3 regions of the Streptomyces sp. NPDC030840 genome follow, and region 3 is predicted to be linked to each of the others. Evidence: predicted binding sites of a transcription regulator. Region 3 holds the regulator's gene; each other region holds the start of a gene.
What was found. Region 3 encodes HspR, which represses chaperone genes until heat shock. Its sites were predicted from a motif close to TTGAGNNNNNNNNNCTCAA; they were not measured.

Region 1: the regulator HspR is predicted to act here: its motif matches at 1,664-1,682, upstream of lon (endopeptidase La).
Region 2: the regulator HspR is predicted to act here: its motif matches at 1,746-1,764, upstream of clpB (ATP-dependent chaperone ClpB).

Annotation. Positions count from the first base shown of each region.
Region 1 is NZ_JBVIEE010000010.1:248,676-251,923, reverse strand. Features, by position in the region: gene lon (endopeptidase La) at 1-1,641, opposite strand, end outside; gene ACZ49J_RS23150 (YfbM family protein) at 1,845-2,360, shown strand; gene ACZ49J_RS23145 (GNAT family N-acetyltransferase) at 2,483-3,139, shown strand.
Region 2 is NZ_JBVIEE010000029.1:112,283-115,530, reverse strand. Features, by position in the region: gene ACZ49J_RS40015 (helix-turn-helix transcriptional regulator) at 1-436, opposite strand, end outside; gene ACZ49J_RS40010 (hypothetical protein) at 748-1,083, shown strand; gene ACZ49J_RS40005 (pyridoxamine 5'-phosphate oxidase family protein) at 1,272-1,706, opposite strand; gene clpB (ATP-dependent chaperone ClpB) at 1,826-3,248, shown strand, end outside.
Region 3 is NZ_JBVIEE010000003.1:664,550-667,797, reverse strand. Features, by position in the region: gene ACZ49J_RS10295 (PA14 domain-containing protein) at 1-959, shown strand, start outside; gene ACZ49J_RS10290 (heat shock protein transcriptional repressor HspR) at 1,028-1,480, opposite strand; gene dnaJ (molecular chaperone DnaJ) at 1,486-2,667, opposite strand; gene grpE (nucleotide exchange factor GrpE) at 2,701-3,248, opposite strand, start outside.

The sequences.
Region 1 (3,248 bases), on a different contig from region 3:
GCGCGTGTACTCACCGGCGAGCTTGCGCAACGCTCCCTCGTCCAGGGTGACTTCGTCGCTCTTCAGCCCGGCACGCTCCAGTTGGCGCGGCAGCAGGTGGTCCCGCGCGATGACGACCTTCTCGTCCTCGGTGTACCCGTCGAGCCGGACCAGCTCCATACGGTCGAGCAGCGCCTCCGGGATGGCCTCCAGCACGTTCGCGGTGGCAAGGAACACGACGTCGCTCAGATCCAGCTCGACCTCCAGGTAGTGGTCCCGGAAGGTGTGGTTCTGCGCCGGGTCGAGGACTTCGAGCAGGGCGGCGGCGGGGTCGCCGCGGAAGTCGGAGCCGACCTTGTCGATCTCGTCGAGCAGCACCACCGGGTTCATGGACCCGGCCTCCTTGATGGCCCGGACGATACGGCCGGGCAGCGCGCCCACGTACGTACGCCGGTGGCCGCGGATCTCCGCCTCGTCCCGCACACCGCCGAGCGCGACCCGCACGAACTTGCGGCCCATGGCGTGGGCGACGGACTCGCCGAGCGAGGTCTTGCCGACGCCGGGCGGGCCCACGAGCGCGAGAACAGCGCCCCCGCGCCGTCCTCCGACCACACCCAGCCCCCGGTCGGCGCGCCTCTTCCGCACCGCGAGGTACTCGGTGATGCGCTCCTTCACGTCCTTCAGGCCGGAGTGCTCGGCGTCCAGGACGGCTTGGGCGCCCCGGATGTCGTACGCGTCCTCGGTCCGCTCGTTCCAGGGCAGTTCGAGGACGGTGTCGAGCCAGGTACGGATCCAGGACCCTTCCGGTGACTGGTCGCTGGACCGCTCCAGCTTGTCGACCTCCTTCAGGGCGGCCTCGCGCACCTTCTCCGGGAGGTCGGCGGCCTCGACGCGGGCCCGGTAGTCGTCGGACTCCTCACCCTCCTTCTCGCCGTTCAGCTCGCGCAGTTCCTTGCGGACGGCTTCGAGCTGACGGCGCAGCAGGAACTCGCGCTGCTGCTTGTCCACGCCCTCCTGTACGTCCTTGGCGATGGACTCGGCGACGTCCTGCTCCGCGAGGTGCTCACGCAGCTGCTCGGTGGCGAGCTTCAGCCGGGCGACGGGGTCGGCGGTCTCCAGCAGCTCCACCTTCTGCTCGGTGGAGAGGAAGGGCGAGTAACCGGAGTTGTCGGCGAGGGCGGAGACGTCGTCGATCTGCTGCACGCGGTCGACGACCTGCCAGGCGCCGCGCTTGCGCAGCCAGCTGGTGGCGAGGGCCTTGTACTCCTTGACCAGCTCGGCGACCTGTCCCGGCAGCGGCTCGGGCACGGTCTCCTCCACCCGGGTGCCCTCGACCCACAGCGCGGCACCCGGCCCGGTCGTCCCGGCGCCGATCCGCACACGTCCGCGCCCGCGGATGAGCGCCCCCGGGTCTCCGTCGGCCAGCCGTCCCACCTGCTCGACGGTCCCGAGCACACCCGTACGCGCGTACGTCCCGTCGATCCGCGGCACCAGCAGCACCTTCGGCTTCCCCGGCTCCGAGCGCGCGGCGGCCTGCGCGGCCTCCACCGCGGCCCGTACGTCGGCGTCGTTCAGGTCCAGCGGCACCACCATTCCCGGCAGCACGACGTCGTCGTCGAGCGGCAGCACGGGCAGGGTGAGCGGTGTGGACGTCGAAGCCATGATCTCTCCCTCGGCAGTCAAGTTGAGCTATGCCGACTCAATGCTCGTGAGCCCTTGATTGTTCCCCCGGGGGTGTTCGCTGTGAGCGATCAAGGATCCGACCGGGCCGAGGAGAGCACGAACAGCCGTCCGCAGAGGCCCGGGACCCCCTACGAATGAGCAGATCAGAGGCGTTGTCAGTGCTCGCCCCTACGATCCGGCCCATGGGCATGATCGGGAATTACGCGCGACTGACGCCGACCGAGTACGAGCGGGCACGGCGGGATCCCGAGTGGGCGTACGCGTTCGTCCAGGAGATGGCCGAGAGCGAGTGGGACGAGGACGACGCGCCGGACGCCGCCGCGGCCCGCTGCCTCGACATCGACAAGGCATGGCACGCGATCGACTTCCTGCTGCAGCGGATCGGCTTCCCCGTCGACATCGTCTTCGGAGAAGAGGAACTCGCCGGGGCCGAGGACTGGGGCTACGGGCCACCGCGCCACCTGCCCCCGGACCGGGTCCGGGCGGCCGCCGAGACGCTTCGGACGATCTCCGCCGACGACCTGACGAAGGGCACCGGCCCCGCGGACCTGGCCGCGGCGGAGATCTACCCACCGGTCTGGGAGCGCGGCGACGGAGCCGAAGAACTCGCGTACGTGACGGGCCATTATGAGGCGCTGGTGCCGTTCTTCGAAGCGGCCGCCCGGGACGGTGACGCCGTGATCGTCTGGTTGAGCTGAGTTCTGGAGAGCGGTTCTAAGAACCCGGCGCCCACCCCAGCCCTGGAGGGCCTCGCGCCGACAGCACCGACGTAATAGGCTTACTGCAAGATCACCTATTACCGAGTGCGTGGGGGGCAGCCGTGGACAACCTGGTGGAAGCCTGGACCGACGGCTGGGTCGTGTCACGGGGTGCCGCCCCACCCGTGACCGAACCCTGGGGCCGCACCATCGACGTGGGCACCGCCGACCACGTGACCCGCCACGTGTTCACCGCCACGAACGGCGAGGTCGACGAGACGGCGGTCCGCAAGGTCGCCGACTCCGTGACCGGCACCGGCGTGTGGCTCAAGGTCTTCGCGGCGCCGGAGACGGTCGGGCCCTGGCTGGGCGAGGGCTGGTGGGTCGACCCGGAACCGGGCTACCTGATGTCCGTGCGCCTGGCGGCCACGACCACCCCGGCCCCCGGCTCCCCACCCCCCGGTTACCGGCTCCGCGCCTGGTCACGGGGCGGCGTGACCCGCGTGATCGTCGCCGCGCCGGACGGCTCCTGGGCGGCACGCGGCCAGACCGCCCCGACGGGCGCGACGGCCGTCGTCGACCAGATCGAGACCTCCCCCGCCCACCGCCGCCGCGGCCTCGGCACCCTCGTCATGCGCACCCTCGCCCACGCGGCGGCCGAACAGGGCGCGGAGAGGGGCGTACTGGCGGGGACACCGGAGGGGCGGGCCTTGTACGCGTCACTGGGCTGGCGGGTCGAAGCACCGCTGACCAGCGCGAAGTTCACCGGGAAGCCGTAACAGCGTGCTGTGCGACGGCGGCGTCCGGGAGCAGGGCCGCACCGGTGTGGAGACCGTCCCGCCCTGGCATCACGGCAGCCCCGCGGGCCGCCCCGCACGGTGCGGAGCC
Region 2 (3,248 bases), on a different contig from region 3:
GCATCTCGGACTGGGCCTGGGCCGTGGCCAGGTCGAGAGCCGCGTTGATCCGGTCGAGACCCTCAAGAACCGTGATCGAATGCGTGTGAGCCGTCGCCTGAGCACTGAGGGCCATGAATGGCTCGAAAGCATCGGACAGTTCGATGGACAGTCTTCTGCGCTCGGCGATCTCGCGCTCTATGGGGTTGAGTCGCTGTGCCAGGGCCACCGACGGAGCAACCGGACGCAGCCAGTTGGCGTCGTCGGGGTCGGGGTGCAGTAGCGCGAACTCCATCAGGCAGGGAGCGGGCTCCACGTCCGCACGGGCAATGCGTCCCATGCGGAGAGCAATGGTGTAGAGGCGGTTTCCTTCCTCACACAGTTCGGTCACCGCATGGGGATGTGTCACCTTTGTCTGATTTGTTGTCAAATCTCCACCCCCCAGGGTCCTGAACATGCAGGAACATGATGCATCGATTGTGTGGCCATGACGTGCCTGAATGAGCCATCGTCGTATTCGACGGGGGAAGAGGTGACCTTCAAGTGAGGACGAAGCCGACTATGCGCAAGAGAATGCTTCGCTCGGTGCTTGTCGCCGCCTTCTCCGCCGTTGTGGCCTTCGGCGCACTGAGTGGCCTCTCCGGCGTGGAGGGCGACGTTCAAGGGGGCGGTGGTGGGACCTCCGTGGCCGCGATCGCCGCAGTGGCGCAGGACAGTACGTGGGGCTCGCCGCCGGCGAACCCGGGCGACAGTACTTGGGGCTGACTGATGACCACACCCCCCGACGACCGCTCCTTCCGCCGAGAAATGGCGACCGCCTACCGCTCCGGCTGGCACTTCATCGACCTGGCCACCGCCATCCCCCACAGCGGTGACTCGTTGATGGTGACCGTGTTCGGCGAGCCGGTCGTGGTCACCCGGGACGAGGACGAGGACGTCCGGGCGTACCGGTGTCTGCGGCGCCCGCGCGGCGCGCCGCAGCCCGTGCGGTGTGCCATCCGGTACGGAATGATCTTCGTGAACCTCGACCAGCGCGACCACCAGCTCGCCGAACCGGAGGCTCCGGCCTCCGCCACCATGCCAGCCACCCCCCGCAGTGCCTGACGCGATACCCCCGTCGTTGTAGATCGCGCAGGCGCTTCCCCCCAGCAGCGGCGTCACCGTGACCTGAACACGGTGACGCCGCTGCAGGTTTACGGCGATATCTCCGGGTATCCACCGGTCCGGGCGAGGGCCCGACGCTGGCCGGAACCGCGCGGTCCGCAGGACGGCCGACTCCGATGAGGGAACCCTCACGCCCTTCCCAGCGTCCGGGCCACCTCGATCTCGATCACCACCCGGGACGGGTTCGGTGACGGAACCCGCCCGTACCGCTCCGCGTACCGCCGCTCCGCGTCCGCCACCCGGTCCGGGTCCGTGCGGACGAAGGCCCGCCCCTCCAGCGTCGCCCAGCGGCCCCGGTCCACCTGGCACACCGCGACCCGGGCGCCGTCGGGCCCCGCCGCCCTGATGTGCCGTACCTTCGCGCTCCCCGCACGGGTGATCACCCGAGCCAGTCGTGCCTCGGGCTCGTATGTAACCCCGACGGGCACCACATGCGGGCTGCCGTCCGGGCGGAGTGTCGTCAGGGTGCACAGGTGGCGCTCCCGCCAGAACGCGACGTATGCGAGATGCGACGCGTCCGGTTGTTCGGCCGGAAGGGTGGGATCCGTGTCAGGGGTGCTCATGCGTCGGGAACCTAGCGGCAGAGCCTCCCGCATATCGCCTTGAGTGGAATAGACTCAACTTTGTGGACGTTGCTCAAGTCAGCGTGGATGACGGCTGACGCAAGGAGGAGACTGCGAACGTGGACGCCGAGCTGACCAACAGGAGCCGGGACGCGATCAACGCGGCCAGTAACCGGGCCGTGTCGGAGGGGCACCCGGACTTCACCCCCGCCCACCTGCTCCTCGCTCTGCTCCAGGGGCAGGACAACGAGAACATCATCGACCTGCTGGCCGCCGTCGACGCCGACCAGGCCTCCGTGCGCGCCGGCGCGGAGAAGGCCCTCGCCGGCCTGCCCAGCGTCACGGGTACCACCGTCGCGCCGCCCCAGCCCAACCGCGAGCTCCTCGCCGTGGTCGCCGACGCCCAGACGCGGGCCAAGGAGCTCGGGGACGACTACGTGTCGACCGAGCACCTGCTCATCGGCATCGCGGCCAAGGGCGGTCAGGCCGGGGAGGTGCTCGCCCAGCAGGGCGCCGACGCGAAGAAGCTCCTGGAGGCCTTCCAGAAGACCAGGGGAGGACGCCGGGTGACCACCGCGGACCCCGAGGGGCAGTACAAGGCCCTGGAGAAGTTCGGGACCGACTTCACCGCCGCCGCGAGGGAAGGCAAGCTCGACCCCGTCATCGGGCGCGACACGGAGATCCGGCGGGTCGTGCAGGTGCTCAGCCGCCGGACCAAGAACAACCCCGTGCTCATCGGTGAGCCCGGCGTCGGCAAGACCGCCGTCGTCGAGGGGCTCGCCCAGCGGATCGTCAAGGGTGACGTGCCCGAGTCCCTGAGGGACAAGCGGCTCGTCGCGCTCGACCTGGGCGCGATGGTCGCCGGCGCCAAGTACCGGGGTGAGTTCGAGGAGCGGCTGAAGACCGTACTCGCCGAGATCAAGGACTCCGACGGGCAGATCATCACCTTCATCGACGAGCTGCACACCGTCGTGGGGGCCGGTGCCGGCGGGGACTCCGCGATGGACGCCGGCAACATGCTCAAGCCCATGCTCGCCCGGGGTGAGCTGCGCATGGTCGGTGCCACCACGCTGGACGAGTACCGGGAGCGGATCGAGAAGGACCCCGCCCTGGAGCGGCGGTTCCAGCAGGTGCTGGTCGCCGAGCCGACGGTCGAGGACACCATCGCCATCCTGCGCGGGCTCAAGGGACGGTACGAGGCCCACCACAAGGTGCAGATCGCGGACAGCGCGCTCGTCGCCGCCGCGACCCTCTCCGACCGGTACATCACCTCCCGTTTCCTGCCCGACAAGGCCATCGACCTCGTCGACGAGTCGGCCTCCCGGCTCCGCATGGAGATCGACTCCTCCCCGGTCGAGATCGACGAACTCCAGCGCGCCGTCGACCGGCTGAAGATGGAGGAGCTGGCCCTGGAGAAGGAGACCGACGCCGCCTCCCGCGAGCGGCTGGAGCGGCTGCGCCGCGACCTCGCCGACAAGGAGGAGGAGCTGAGGGGCCTCACCGCCCGCTGGGAGAAGGAGAAGCAGTCCCTCAACCGCGTCG
Region 3 (3,248 bases):
CGTACAAGGTGCGGGCACTGGACTCGGCCGGGAACGCGTCGGCGTACTCGGCGGTCGTGTGGGCGACCCGGGACACCGTCGCGCCGCTCCCGCCGCAGAACCTCACGGTCGCCTCGCAGGACGAGGGCGGGGTGACGCTGACCTGGCAGAGCGGCGGGTCGGACGCGACGAAGTACGTCGTCCACCGGGCCGAGTCGCAGTACGACGAGCTGGTCAGGCTGGGCGAGACGTCCACCCTGACGTACCGGGACACGACCGGCGAGGCGGGTCTCCCGTACCGGTACTACGTGACGGCCGTGGACGCGGCCGGGAACGAGTCCCGGCGGGTCATGACCACCGCGACGAGGCCGGTAGGCCCGAGCAGCGCGCCGAGGGCCCCGACGTGGAGTTTCGCCGGCGTCGTGGACGACCGGCTCATGCTGGAGTGGAACCAGGGCGGGGAGGTCCCGGTCGCCGAGTACACCGTCTACCGCTCCCGCACCACTCCCGTGGACACGACCGACCCGGCGAACTCCTTCGGCACGGTCTCGGGGAAGCGGCTGGAGACTCCGGTGGCCGACGACGAGAAGGACTACTACTACGCGCTGGTCGCCAAGTCCCCGAACGGTGTCCGCTCGGCCCCCTCGTCCTCGGTCCTGCCGTCGGTGAGCGAGGCACCGCCGCCGTACCCGCCCCAGGTGGACGAGGTGTTCGCCGGGAACAGTTACGCCCGGCTGACCTGGCTGACCCCACCGACCGGCCCGGGCCAGGCCGACATCCTCGGTTACCGCGTGTACCGCTCGACGAGCCCCGGTGTCACCAAGGACAACTCCGTGGTGAGCCCCCTCGTCCGTGACCTCGAGTACACCGACCTCGGCCTGGCCAACGGCACGACGTACTACTACGCCGTCGCCACGGTCGACGTGCAGGGCCTGGAGGGACCCCTGTCCGCGGAGGTCTCGGTGACACCGCACCCGTAGGAGAAGGAGCGCATGTGAAAGGGGCCCGGAGGATGCTCCGGGCCCCTTTCATGTCGGTCGGCGAGACCTCAGTCCGAGGACTGCTGCCTCTTCGGCCTCCACACCACCAGCGCGCTCGTCTGCTGGACCTCCTGGTACGGGACCAGGTCGCGGCGGTACGAGGCGTGCACCGCGGCCTCGCGCTGACGCATGGTCGCCGCCGCGCCGTCCAGGGCCGTCTGCAGCTCCGCGACACGTGCCTGGAGCGCGGCGACCTGGTTCTCCAGTTCGATGATGCGCTTGATGCCGGCGAGGTTGATGCCCTCGTCCTGCGACAGCTGCTGCACCTGGCGGAGCAGCTCGATGTCGCGGGCCGAGTAGCGCCGGCCGCGGCCGGCCGTGCGGTCGGGCGAGACCAGGCCCAGGCGGTCGTACTGGCGCAGGGTCTGCGGGTGCAGGCCGGAGAGCTGGGCCGCCACCGAGATGACGTAGACCGGGGTCTCCTCGGTCAGTTCATACGGATTCCGTCGACGGCCGTCCATCACTCTCATGCTCCCTTCGCGGCCTGGAACAGCTCCGCCCGCGGGTCCTCGCCCGCGGTCGCCTCGCGATACGCCTCAAGTGCGTCACGAGCCTTCCCCGATACGTCCTTCGGGACACTCACCTCGACGGTGACCAGCAGGTCCCCGCGGGTGCCGTCCTTGCGGACCGCGCCCTTGCCCCGGGCGCGCATGGTACGCCCGTTGGGCGTGCCCGGAGGCAGTTTCAGGGTGACCGGAGGTCCGCCCAGCGTGGGGACGCGGATCTCGCCGCCCAGCGCCGCCTCGGGATACGTCACCGGCACCGTCACCGTCAGGTTGTCGCCCTTGCGGCCGAACACCGGGTGAGCGTCGACGTGCACCGTGACGTACAGGTCGCCGGCCGGGCCGCCCCGCTCGCCGGGCGCGCCCTTGCCGCGCAGCCGGATGCGCTGGCCGTCCGTGACACCGGCCGGGATGCGCACCTGCATCGTCCGGGACGACTTCGCCCGGCCGCTGCCCTGGCACTCCATGCAGGGGTGCTCGGCGATGAGGCCGCGCCCCTTGCAGTCCGGGCAGGGGTCCGTGAGCGAGAAGCCGCCGCCGGAGCCCCGCGCCACCTGGCCGGTGCCCACGCAGGTCGGGCACACTCGCGGTGTGCCGTTCTTGTCGCCGGTGCCTGAGCAGGCCTTGCAGGGCGACTGCGAGGTCATGCGCAGCGGGACGGTCGCGCCGTCCACCGCCTCCATGAAGCTGAGGGTGACCTCGGTGTCGATGTCCTGGCCGCGCCTGGGCTGCGTCCGCGTGCCCGTACCCGCGCCGCCGCGGTTGAACAGCCCCCCGAAGACGTCACCGAGTCCGCCGCCGAAGCCGCCCGCTCCCTGTCCGCCCTGGGCGCCGCCTCCGAAGAGGTCGCCCAGGTCGAAGTTGAACGAGCCGCCGCCCGCGCCCGGGCCCGGGCGGAAGCCGCCGTTGCCGAAGAGGGCGCGCGCGTCGTCGTACTCCTTGCGCTTCTTGGGGTCACCGAGGACGTCGTTCGCCTCGGAGATCTCCTTGAAACGCTCCTCCGCCTTGGCGTTGCCCTTGTTGGCGTCCGGGTGGTACTCGCGGGCGAGCTTCCGGTACGCCTTCTTGATCTCGGCCTCGGTGGCGTCCTTGGGGACGCCGAGGACCTTGTAGTAGTCCTTCTCGATGAAGTCCTTGGTGCTCATCCTCGACGCCCCTCCTTCCTCGTCGGTTCAAGCTCAGCCCTCGTCCGGGCCACCGCTCTCCTTGTCGTCGGCGGCGGAGGTCGTCTCCGCCTCGTCGGACTTGACGGTCTGGGCACCGGGCTGCGGTTCGGCCACGGCCACCCGCGCGGGGCGGATGGTGCGCTCGCCGAAGCGATACCCGGGCTGCAGAATCGCCACGCACGTCGTCTCGGTGACGTCCGGCGCGTAACTGTGCATCAGGGCTTCGTGGATCGTCGGGTCGAAGGGCTCGCCCTCCTTGCCGAACTGCTGCAGCCCCATCTTCGCCGCGACGGTCTCCAGCGACTCGGCGACGGACTTGAATCCGCCGACGAGTTCGCCGTGGTCCCGCGCGCGGCCGATGTCGTCGAGCACGGGCAGGAGCTCGGTCAGGAGGTTCGCGATGGCGATCTCCTTGACCGTGATCCGGTCGCGCTCGACGCGGCGACGGTAGTTCTGGTACTCGGCCTGCAGCCGCTGGAGGTCCGCGGTGCGCTCGCCGAGCGCGGTACGGACCTGGTCGAGCTGGGCTGTCAGGGCCGCCTGTGCGCCTGCGTCCCCGG